3 regions of the Blautia sp. NSJ-140 genome follow, and region 3 is predicted to be linked to each of the others. Evidence: predicted binding sites of a transcription regulator. Region 3 holds the regulator's gene; each other region holds the start of a gene.
What was found. Region 3 encodes HrcA, which represses chaperone genes, less so after heat shock. Its sites were predicted from a motif close to TGTTAGCACTCNNNNNNNNNGAGTGCTAACA; they were not measured.
Positions count from the first base shown of each region.

Region 1 (3,288 bases), on a different contig from region 3:
TACCATTACCACACTTAAAATGATAAGAAAAGTATTGGCCATCTCTCTCGTTTCCGGCGAAAGCTGATACAGGCTCAGCACTGGGATCCGGATAAAGAAAAGAAGGATACCACAGATGAGTCCCATGACTACAAATAATTTCTGGAGCTTTTTGGAATAAACCTTCGCAAGTTCCAGGTTCCCGGAACCGATGGTTTTTCCCATGGTAACTGATGCAGCGGAGGCGGCTCCCACAGCAGCGGATTTCACCATCAAAAACAGATTGGAAGCTGCACTGTTGGCAGCAATGGCTGCTGCTGTCATATGTCCCAGGATTGCTGTCTGAAGAGCCGTATTCACGCCCCAGAGTCCCTGGAGCACCAGCAATGGACATACCACCTTATAATATTTCCTGCCGAACCTTAAGTCTGAATGCAGATAATCCCGGATACAAATGCCAATCCAGCTCTGTTTTTTACGGATATAGATGATCAGAACACAGATCTCCGCAATACGGGCAGTCAGTGTTCCCACAGCAGCTCCTGCGGCTCCCATCCTGGGTGCACCAAAATGTCCGTAGATCAGGATCCAGTTTATGCTGCAGTTGATCACAAGAGTCATTACCGAAAGCCCGAAGGCAACCCCTGCAATTTCCACACAACGCAGTGTAGCAAGCAGGATCTGCGTCACCGCAAAGAAAAAGTAAGTAAACCGGATGATCGCCAGATAGGAACGGCCGGCTTCAATAATTGTCTGGTCTGTTGTAAAAAGCCCCAGCAGCTGTGTTGGAAAAAGGCTGGCCAGGATAAACAGCACAAAGGCAATAAAAAGGCCTGTGCGCATGGCCCAGGCACTGATCTTTCTTACCGGTTCTGTCTCTTTCTTTCCCCAGTACTGACTTCCGAATATGACAAGTCCGTCTCCCAGCGCCATAAGCAGCTGCTGAAAGACGAACTGTACCTGGTTTACGGTGGTCACACCGGATAATGCAGTTTCGCTGAAGGCTCCAAGCATAATGTTGTCAGCAAGATTGACACTTAAGGTCACTACATTCTGCAACACCAACACGGAGCATAATTTCAGAAAATTACGATAAAAATCCGTCATCAGTCTTTTACGATGGCAATGATATCATCTGCATTGATCACCAGATATTTCTCACCCTCATATTTGATCTCAGTTCCTGTGTATTTTCCGTAGATCACACGGTCACCTGGCTTTACCTGTACCGGTACTTCTTTACCGTCTACGACCTTACCGCCACCTACTGCGATAACCTCTGCCTGCTGGGTTTTCTCCCTGGAGCTGTCCGGAAGCACGATGCCGGATGCGGTTTTGTCTTCTGTCTCAAAATATTTTACGATAACTCTGTCTGCAACTGGTTTTAATGCCATGTTCATTTCCTTCTTTCTGTGATTATTAGCACTCTTGAGTTTCGAGTGCTACTCTTTTCTTATCATACTACATATCCGAAAATTGTCAAGATATTTGCGGATATGCAGTATGATATTATTTATGATAGGGCTCTCCGCTGATGATACGATAGCTGCGGTAGATCTGTTCCAGAAGGATCACACGCATCAGCTGATGAGGAAATGTCATTTTCGAAAAGCTTAAAGCATAGTCTGATCTCTTCAGTACTTCTTTTCCAAGACCGATAGAGCCGCCGATCACAAACTGGATATGACTGGTCCCACGTATCCCCAGTTCGTTGATCTTCCGTGCGAAGTTCTCAGAGGTCAGCTGTTCGCCTCCGATCTCCAGAGTGATCACAAACGCATCGTCCCGGATATATTTAAGAAGACGCTCCCCTTCCTTGTTCCGAATGGCATCTTCTACTGCTTCGCTGGCATTATCCGGTGTTTTTTCGTCGGACACTTCTATGATCTCCAACTTGCAGTAACGCCCGAGGCGCTTGGAATACTCCGCAATGGCATCCCGCAGATATTTTTCCTTGATCTTCCCTACTGTCAGGATACTTATTTTCATCCGCCGTTCTCCTCCAGATAATTCTCAAATTCTTCTGCTGACATCAAAACCTTCCTTGGCTTGGTTCCTTCCTCCGGGCCTACCACTCCTGCGTCACAAAGCTGATCCATGATCCTTGCCGCACGGTTAAATCCAATCTTGAACATACGCTGGAGCATACCGATGGAGGCCTTTTCCTTCTCAATGATAAATTTACCGGCTTCTGTAAAATAGACATCTCTGTCACCGCCGCCGGCTCCTCCCGGGACACCGGCTGTATTGACCTGCTTCTCGATGGAGGTATCATAAACAGCACCCTGGTTTTTGTCAGAAACATATTCTACGACTGCACTGACCTCCTCATCTGAAACAAAAGCACCCTGCAGTCTGGCCGGCTTCTGATACCCCTGAGGATAAAACAGCATATCGCCCTTGCCAAGAAGCTTCTCGGCACCGTTCATATCTAGGATCGTCCTGGAATCCACACCGGAAGATACGGAAAATGCGATCCTGGACGGCATATTGGCCTTGATCAGGCCTGTGATGACATTGACAGATGGCCTCTGGGTAGCAATGATCAGATGGATACCTGCTGCACGTGCCAGCTGGGCCAGGCGGCAGATCGCATCCTCAACTTCTCCCGGCGCAACCATCATAAGATCCGCAAGCTCGTCCACGATGATCACGATCTGCGGCATCTTCTCAGGTGCCTTTTCTCCCTCCGGGACCCGCATATTGGCAACTTTTTTGTTATATTCTCCAAGATTACGTACCCCATATTCCGCAAAGGCATTGTAACGGCTGGTCATTTCAGAAACAGCCCAGTTCAGCGCACCGGCCGCTTTCTTCGGATCTGTGACTACCGGAATGAACAGGTGCGGGATCCCGTTATATACACTGAGCTCCACCACCTTCGGATCGATCATGATCAGACGCACCTCATCCGGTGTCGCCTTATAAAGGATGCTGATGATCAGCGTATTGATGCAGACGGATTTTCCGGAGCCGGTTGCTCCGGCGATAAGAAGATGAGGCATCTTGGCAATATCTGCCACTACCGGTTTTCCGGCAATATCCTTACCTGCTGCAAAGGACAGCTTGGATTTTGCATTTTTAAACTCCTCTGACTGAAGGAGATCCCGCAGCATGACCGGGCTGTTCTCCTTGTTCGGGACCTCGATCCCCACGGCTGCCTTTCCCGGTATCGGTGCTTCGATACGGATATCCGGTGTAGCAAGATTCAGCTTGATATCATCAGAAAGACCAACGATCTTACTGACCTTCACACCCATTTCCGGCTGCAGTTCATAGCGGGTAACGGTAGGTCCGCAGCTCACATTG
Region 1 covers NZ_JALIFS010000005.1:55,021-58,308, reverse strand. The annotation lists gene MUB50_RS07455 (MATE family efflux transporter) at 1-1,086, opposite strand, end outside; gene groES (co-chaperone GroES) at 1,086-1,373, opposite strand; gene rlmH (23S rRNA (pseudouridine(1915)-N(3))-methyltransferase RlmH) at 1,489-1,968, opposite strand; gene MUB50_RS07440 (FtsK/SpoIIIE family DNA translocase) at 1,965-3,288, opposite strand, start outside.
Region 1: groES (co-chaperone GroES) is a predicted target of HrcA. The motif match lies at 1,397-1,427, and genes of this name have one in related genera.

Region 2 (3,288 bases), on a different contig from region 3:
CTCAATCCCGGAGATGAGGCGGCAACCTTTACCGTACAGCCCAAAACAGGTCTTCAGGCCGGAGATCACAGCGGTTTGATTTCTGTGACAGATCAGAACACCGGAAACGCACTGGGCGAAGTCCGGCTTGAATTTACAGTTTCGGAACCGGATCCGGATCCAGAGCCAGAGCCAGGTCTTTCGGTAACAGACAGTCTGGAGTTTGGAACCAAAGAAGAAGGCTATAAGGAACTTCCTGATGAGCAGACAGTTACAGTTACCAACACCGGAAATACAAAGATCGTTCTGAAACAGCCATCATCAAATGCATATACAATTGGTACACTTTCTGCCACAGAGCTGGAAGCAGGAGATAATGCAACCTTTAGCGTACAGCCGGTCAGCGGACTTTCACAGGGGGAATATCTGGAAGACATTGTGATCGCCAATGATGCAAATGTGGATGCTTATGTAAATGTTCATTTCAGCGTTACAAAGAAAAAAGCAGATAACGGTGAGAAAGCGAATAACCTTACAGGCATCAAAAAACCATCCGATATCAAAGATCTTCCTAATGGAACCCAGAAAACCCAGAAAGCCCTGAAGCTTCCGGGAACAGTAAAGATCACTACAACAAAGGGAGAGCAGAAGGCATCGGTTAAATGGGATGTTAAGGGATCTTCTTATGATCCGTCTTCTGCAGAACGTCAGATATTTAATGTAAAAGGTACTGTCATTCTTCCGGATGGGGTTAAGAATCCCAACAAGATCAGTACAGTGATCGCAGTAAGTATTACAGTAAACGGATATCAGGGCACGGAAGCCGCTGCATCGGACAATAAGATCACAGGAATTGATTCCAATGGCAAGTATGATACCAATACAAAGATTACCTTTACAGCAGCTGGCGCAGGGATGGATAATACAAACCCGCGTAAAGGAGATACCAGATATCAGCCGAAGAGCTGGAAGATCACAGAGACCCGTACCTGGGATGGAGAACCTTATACCGCAACATTCCGTGTCAGCAAGCCGGGAAAATATACTCTGAAAGTTACCTTTGGACAGCAGAAATATGACGGCTCCAGCTGGAAGGATACCGGTACACAGTCAGAAAGTACGGTTACTTTTACGGTATCACAGGCAGCAGTTCTTACTGCGACTCCGAGTCCGGCAGTGACACAGACAAATCAGAAATCTGCAGTGCAGACGGGAGACAGTACACCGATCATGACATTTGTGATCATTTTGATCGTGGCTGTGGTATGCATTGGAGGAATTCTTGTATATCGTAAAAAGAAAAAATAAGAACAGAATGTAGAAGATTGTTTTACAGCACCCTCCGTACAAAAAAATGTACGGAGGGATTTTTTTGCACATAGAGATCCGTTTTACATGCTGTTACTAGCACTCTATAATGATGAGTGCTAAATTTTTCTTGACTTTTGTAAAAAGTCGTATTAGTATATATTTATTGAAAAAACAACAGGTTTCCGGCTCTGCCGGAACATCAGAAATAAAAATAAAAACAAAAGGAGAGTGACATATATGTCAGCAAAACATGGCAGTTTATCAATCAACAGTGAAAATATTTTTCCGATCATCAAGAAATGGTTATATTCCGACCATGATATTTTTGTAAGAGAGATGATCTCCAACGGATGCGATGCGATCACCAAACTGAGAAAGCTGGAAGTTATGGGAGATTATACATTCCCGGAAGGTTACAAACCGGCTGTAAATGTTATCGTTGATCCGGATCAGAAAACCCTGAAGTTTATCGATAACGGTATTGGTATGACAGCGGATGAAGTAGAGGAATATATCACACAGATCGCTTTTTCCGGTGCTACAGAGTTCCTTGAGAAATATAAGGATAAAACAACCGATGATCAGATGATCGGTCATTTCGGACTTGGATTTTATTCTGCATTTATGGTTGCAGACGAAGTACATATCGATACTCTCTCTTACAAAGAGGGTTCCACACCGGTACATTGGACCTGTGACGGCGGTACAGAGTATGAGATGGCAGACGGAAACAAAACAGAACCGGGAACAGAGATCACTCTTTTCCTCAATGAGGAAAGCCTGGAGTTTGCCAATGAATATCGTATGAGAGAGGTTATTGAGAAGTACTGTTCTTTCATGCCGGTAAATATCTATCTTTCCAAAGCAAATGCTGAACAGGAGTATGAAACGATCGATGAGGCAGATCTCCGTGAAGATGATGTGGTAGTTGAGCATATCCATGAGGATGCCAAGACAGAGGAAAAGGAGAATGATAAAGGCGAGAAAGAAGTTGTGGAAGTTTCTCCTGCCAAAGATAAAGTAAAGATCAATAAACGGCCGGTATCCTTAAGCGATACACAGCCGCTCTGGATGAAGCATCCAAATGAGTGTACGGATGAAGAATATAAAGAATTTTACCGTAAGGTATTTATGGATTACAAGGAGCCGCTATTCTGGATTCATCTGAATATGGACTATCCGTTTAACCTGAAGGGTATCCTGTATTTCCCGAAGATCAGGACAGAGTATGATTCCATTGAGGGAACCATCAAGCTTTATAATAATCAGGTATTTATTGCAGATAACATCAAAGAGGTGATTCCGGAATTCCTTCTTCTTCTGAAAGGTGTGATCGACTGCCCGGATCTTCCACTGAATGTTTCCCGTTCTGCGCTGCAGAATGATGGTTTTGTGAAAAAGATTTCTGAATACATCACCAAGAAAGTAGCAGATAAGCTCACCGGAATGTGCAAGACAGATAGAGAGTCTTATGAGAAGTACTGGGATGATATCAGCCCATTTATCAAATTTGGATGCATCAAGGATGCGAAATTTGGTGAGAAGATGAACGATTATATCCTCTTTAAGAATCTGGACGGCAAATATCTTACCCTGAAAGATTGCATTGAGGAAAATAAAAAAGAAGAAACAAAAGCAGTTGAAGAGGAGAAGACAGAGGAGAAAGCTTCCGAAGGATCCCAGAATGAGGAACCGGAAAAAACGGTCATCTATTATGTGACCGATGAGGTACAGCAGAGCCAGTACATTAATATGTTCCGTGAAGCGGGTAAAGATGCTGTACTGCTGAAGCATGTGATCGATTCACAGTTTATTTCCCATCTTGAACAGCAGGATCAGACGATTCAGTTCAAGAGAATTGATGCAGATCTGACAGAAGAGCTTCGTGAAGACGGAGAAACGGATGAAACAACAGTCAAGACACTTACTGAAGTGTTCCGTAAGAATCTTGGCAAGGATAAACTTGAAGTAAAAGTAGAGAAGCTGAAAAATGAGGGA
Region 2 covers NZ_JALIFS010000015.1:55,024-58,311, forward strand. The annotation lists gene MUB50_RS15180 (hypothetical protein) at 1-1,287, shown strand, start outside; gene htpG (molecular chaperone HtpG) at 1,528-3,288, shown strand, end outside.
Region 2: htpG (molecular chaperone HtpG) is a predicted target of HrcA. The motif match lies at 1,382-1,412, and genes of this name have one in related genera.

Region 3 (3,288 bases):
GAGCTGCTGCTGTAGGCTCGTTGATGATACGTTTTACATCAAGACCTGCGATCTTACCTGCATCTTTGGTAGCCTGACGCTGAGCATCGTTGAAGTAAGCCGGAACTGTGATAACTGCCTCTGTTACTTTCTCACCAAGATATGCCTCTGCATCCTTTTTCAGTTTCTGAAGGATCATTGCGGAGATCTCCTGTGGAGAATATTTCTTGTCATCAATGGTTACACGGTAATCGGTACCCATCTCTCTTTTGATAGAGGAGATTGTTCTGTCTGCATTTGTAACTGCCTGACGTTTTGCAGGCTCACCTACCAGACGCTCTCCTGTCTTTGTGAAAGCCACAACGGACGGTGTTGTTCTTGCGCCTTCTGTATTTGCGATAACTGTTGGCTGTCCACCTTCCATTACGGCTACACAGCTGTTTGTTGTACCTAAGTCAATACCAATAATCTTTCCCATGATTTTTTCCTCCTGTTTTAGTCTGTATCTGTTAAAATAAAGTTTGTTGTCAGTTAGTTCGCAACCTTTACCATACTGTGACGTACTACGAAATCCTTGTAGGTGTAACCCTTCTGGAACTCTTCCACCACGATGTTCTCTCCAACCTCTTCATCTTCCACATGCATCACTGCATTATGGAAATCCGGGTTGAATTCCTTTCCCACTGCTTCGATTGGCTTCACACCAAGCTCATCCAGTGTTGTGGTAAGCTGCTTGTAGATCATTTTCATTCCATCTGCAAAAGCATCGCCTTCCTGTGCCTGTGCAAGACCTCTTTCGAAGTTATCTACAACCGGCAGGATCTTTTCAACGATCTCTTTCGCTCCGATGATGTACATGCTGGATTTTTCTTTTTCCGTTCTTTTACGGAAATTATCAAATTCAGCCATGGTACGCTTCAGGCGATCGGTAAGTTCCTCCACCTTCTGCTCAGATTTATCTTTTTTCTTCTTTCCGAAGAAGGAAGTTTTTGATTTTTCTTCTTTTTTATCCTCTGAGGCAGCTTCTTCGCCTGGAGTATTGTTTTCTTCCTCCGGCAGATCTTCTCCCTCCGGTGTCAGGCTTTTTTCTTCCTGATCTCCGTCAGTTACGGGGATTTCCTTCTCCGCTTCCTGCTCTTCGGATGTTTTCTTTGTTTCCTCCGACACTTTTTTTCTACCGCCTTTCTAAGTTTTCTTCTTTTTCAAAACGTCATCCAGATGATTCTTAAGCTCTTTCAGACTGTCCACTACATTCTCATAATCCATTCGTTTGGGACCGATGATCCCGATGGTTCCGTACATTCCGTCTCCCAGTTCATATCTGGCAGTTACAATGCTGCAGTCCTTCATGGTCTGGATCGGCATCTCATCACCGATATAAACCTGGATTCCTGTATTCTCTCCATCTGACATCTGTTCTTTTACAAGATCGGCAAGTTCATGCTTCTCCTCAAATGCGGAGATCAGCTCCGTTGCCTTTTCTTTATCGGCAAGCTCCGGATACTTGAAGATGTTGGTTGCACCTGAAGTATAGATCTCCATATCTTCCTCTTCCACATGAATGGTGGCTGCCACTGCATCCAGAACTGTTGCCACCACACCGCTGTGGCTGCCTGCCTGTTCCTTCAGTCTGGCGATCATCCCAAGGTTGATATCCTGGATCGGGATCCCATTGAGATTGGTGTTAAGAAGAAGATTCAGTTTCAGGATCGTCTGGTCGTCCATTTCCTCGTCCAGATTGATGATCTGGTTCCGGACTGTGTTGTTGTCACTGACAACCACGGCCACAAGCTGAAGCTCGCTCATTCTCGACAGCTGGATGAACTTGATCTTGTTGCCGCTGTACTGCGGAACGGAAACCATGGTAGCATAGTTGGTATTGGAAGCAAGAACCTTCGCAACCTTCTTAAGCACCTTATCCATCTTATCTGTCTTCTCAATGATCAGATCTCGCAGCTCTGCAACCTCTGCTTCCTTCTCCTTCATCAGCTCATTGACGTAAAGTCTGTAGCCCTTATCTGAAGGAATCCTTCCTGCTGAGGTATGAGGCTGGACGATATAGCCCATATCTGTCAGGTCTGACATTTCATTTCGGATCGTTGCGGAACTTACATTGAGATCCGCATACTTGGAAATGGTCCTGGAGCCAACCGGTTCTCCGGTCTCCATATAGGTCTTGATGATTGCTTTTAAGATTTTTTGTTTGCGCTCATTCAACACCTCTTCCATGAAGCCATCTCCTTTCCTTTTTATTCTTTCCTGACGGATGTTGATTCTTTTTTTATATCTGTTAGCACTCATTTTAGTGGAGTGCTAACATCTACAGTCTTTAAGATATCACCATGTAAAATATTTGTCAATATGTTTTGAAAAAAAGTTCTTATTTTTTCAAAACAAAAAAAGCATCAGTACGATGCTTTTTTGTAATACTGGTCTACGCAGTTCTGTGCCCCAGCAAAAAATTCCGTTTCTGTTTTCTGTCCCAGCACGTATTTCTGAAATTCCGTACCCATAGCCGAAACAGCTTCTATGGAATCGGTGCACAGTGGTCTTGCCTTCAGCTTATAATCTTTCAGATATTGCCGGATCATTTCAATGCCATCCAGCTCAAAATTCTTATCCTCGATCACATCCAGTCTTGCCGGACACATTTTTGTCAGCTGTCCGTAATTTTTACTGGCCTCATATCCGGACACATACTGAAGGAACTTCAGAGCTGCTTCTTTATGATCAGAATTTTTATTCAGTACATACTGCCAGGTTGCGATATTGGTCACCTTCTCGTCAAATTCCGGAAATGGTGCCATATGGAGCTTATCTTTTCCATACACGCCTGCATTCTGAAAGGTACTCAACGCACCAGTATACATGAACATACATCCATACTGGCCGTTTATAAATTTTTCATTCAGCTGGTCATGCTGGTCGATCAGATTCTCCTCTGATATCATCCCTGTATCCAGCATTCGCTTCATATATTCTGCCGCTTCTCTTGTTTTCGGATCCGTCCAGTCTGTATAATCTCCTCCGAAAAAATCGACATACTCGCTGATACTATTATATATGTAAGAAATCTCCCATGCATCCCCGTATGCATATTTTCCCGTATTCTGAAGCTTTTTCTGAAGGATCTCAAGATCACTGAAACAGGAGAGTCTGTCCAGACCAGCCTGATCCAGCAATTCCTGGTTCACCCAGAATGCCATGATATCCATTTTGAACGGTACCGAAAAAATATGTCCGTCTGACATGCATATTTCTTTCAGGTATTCCTGTGGAAAATTCGCCGCTGTCTCCTCTGTCATAACC
Region 3 covers NZ_JALIFS010000004.1:173,915-177,202, reverse strand. The annotation lists gene dnaK (molecular chaperone DnaK) at 1-457, opposite strand, end outside; gene grpE (nucleotide exchange factor GrpE) at 511-1,146, opposite strand; gene hrcA (heat-inducible transcriptional repressor HrcA) at 1,165-2,208, opposite strand; gene MUB50_RS06730 (ABC transporter substrate-binding protein) at 2,385-3,288, opposite strand, start outside.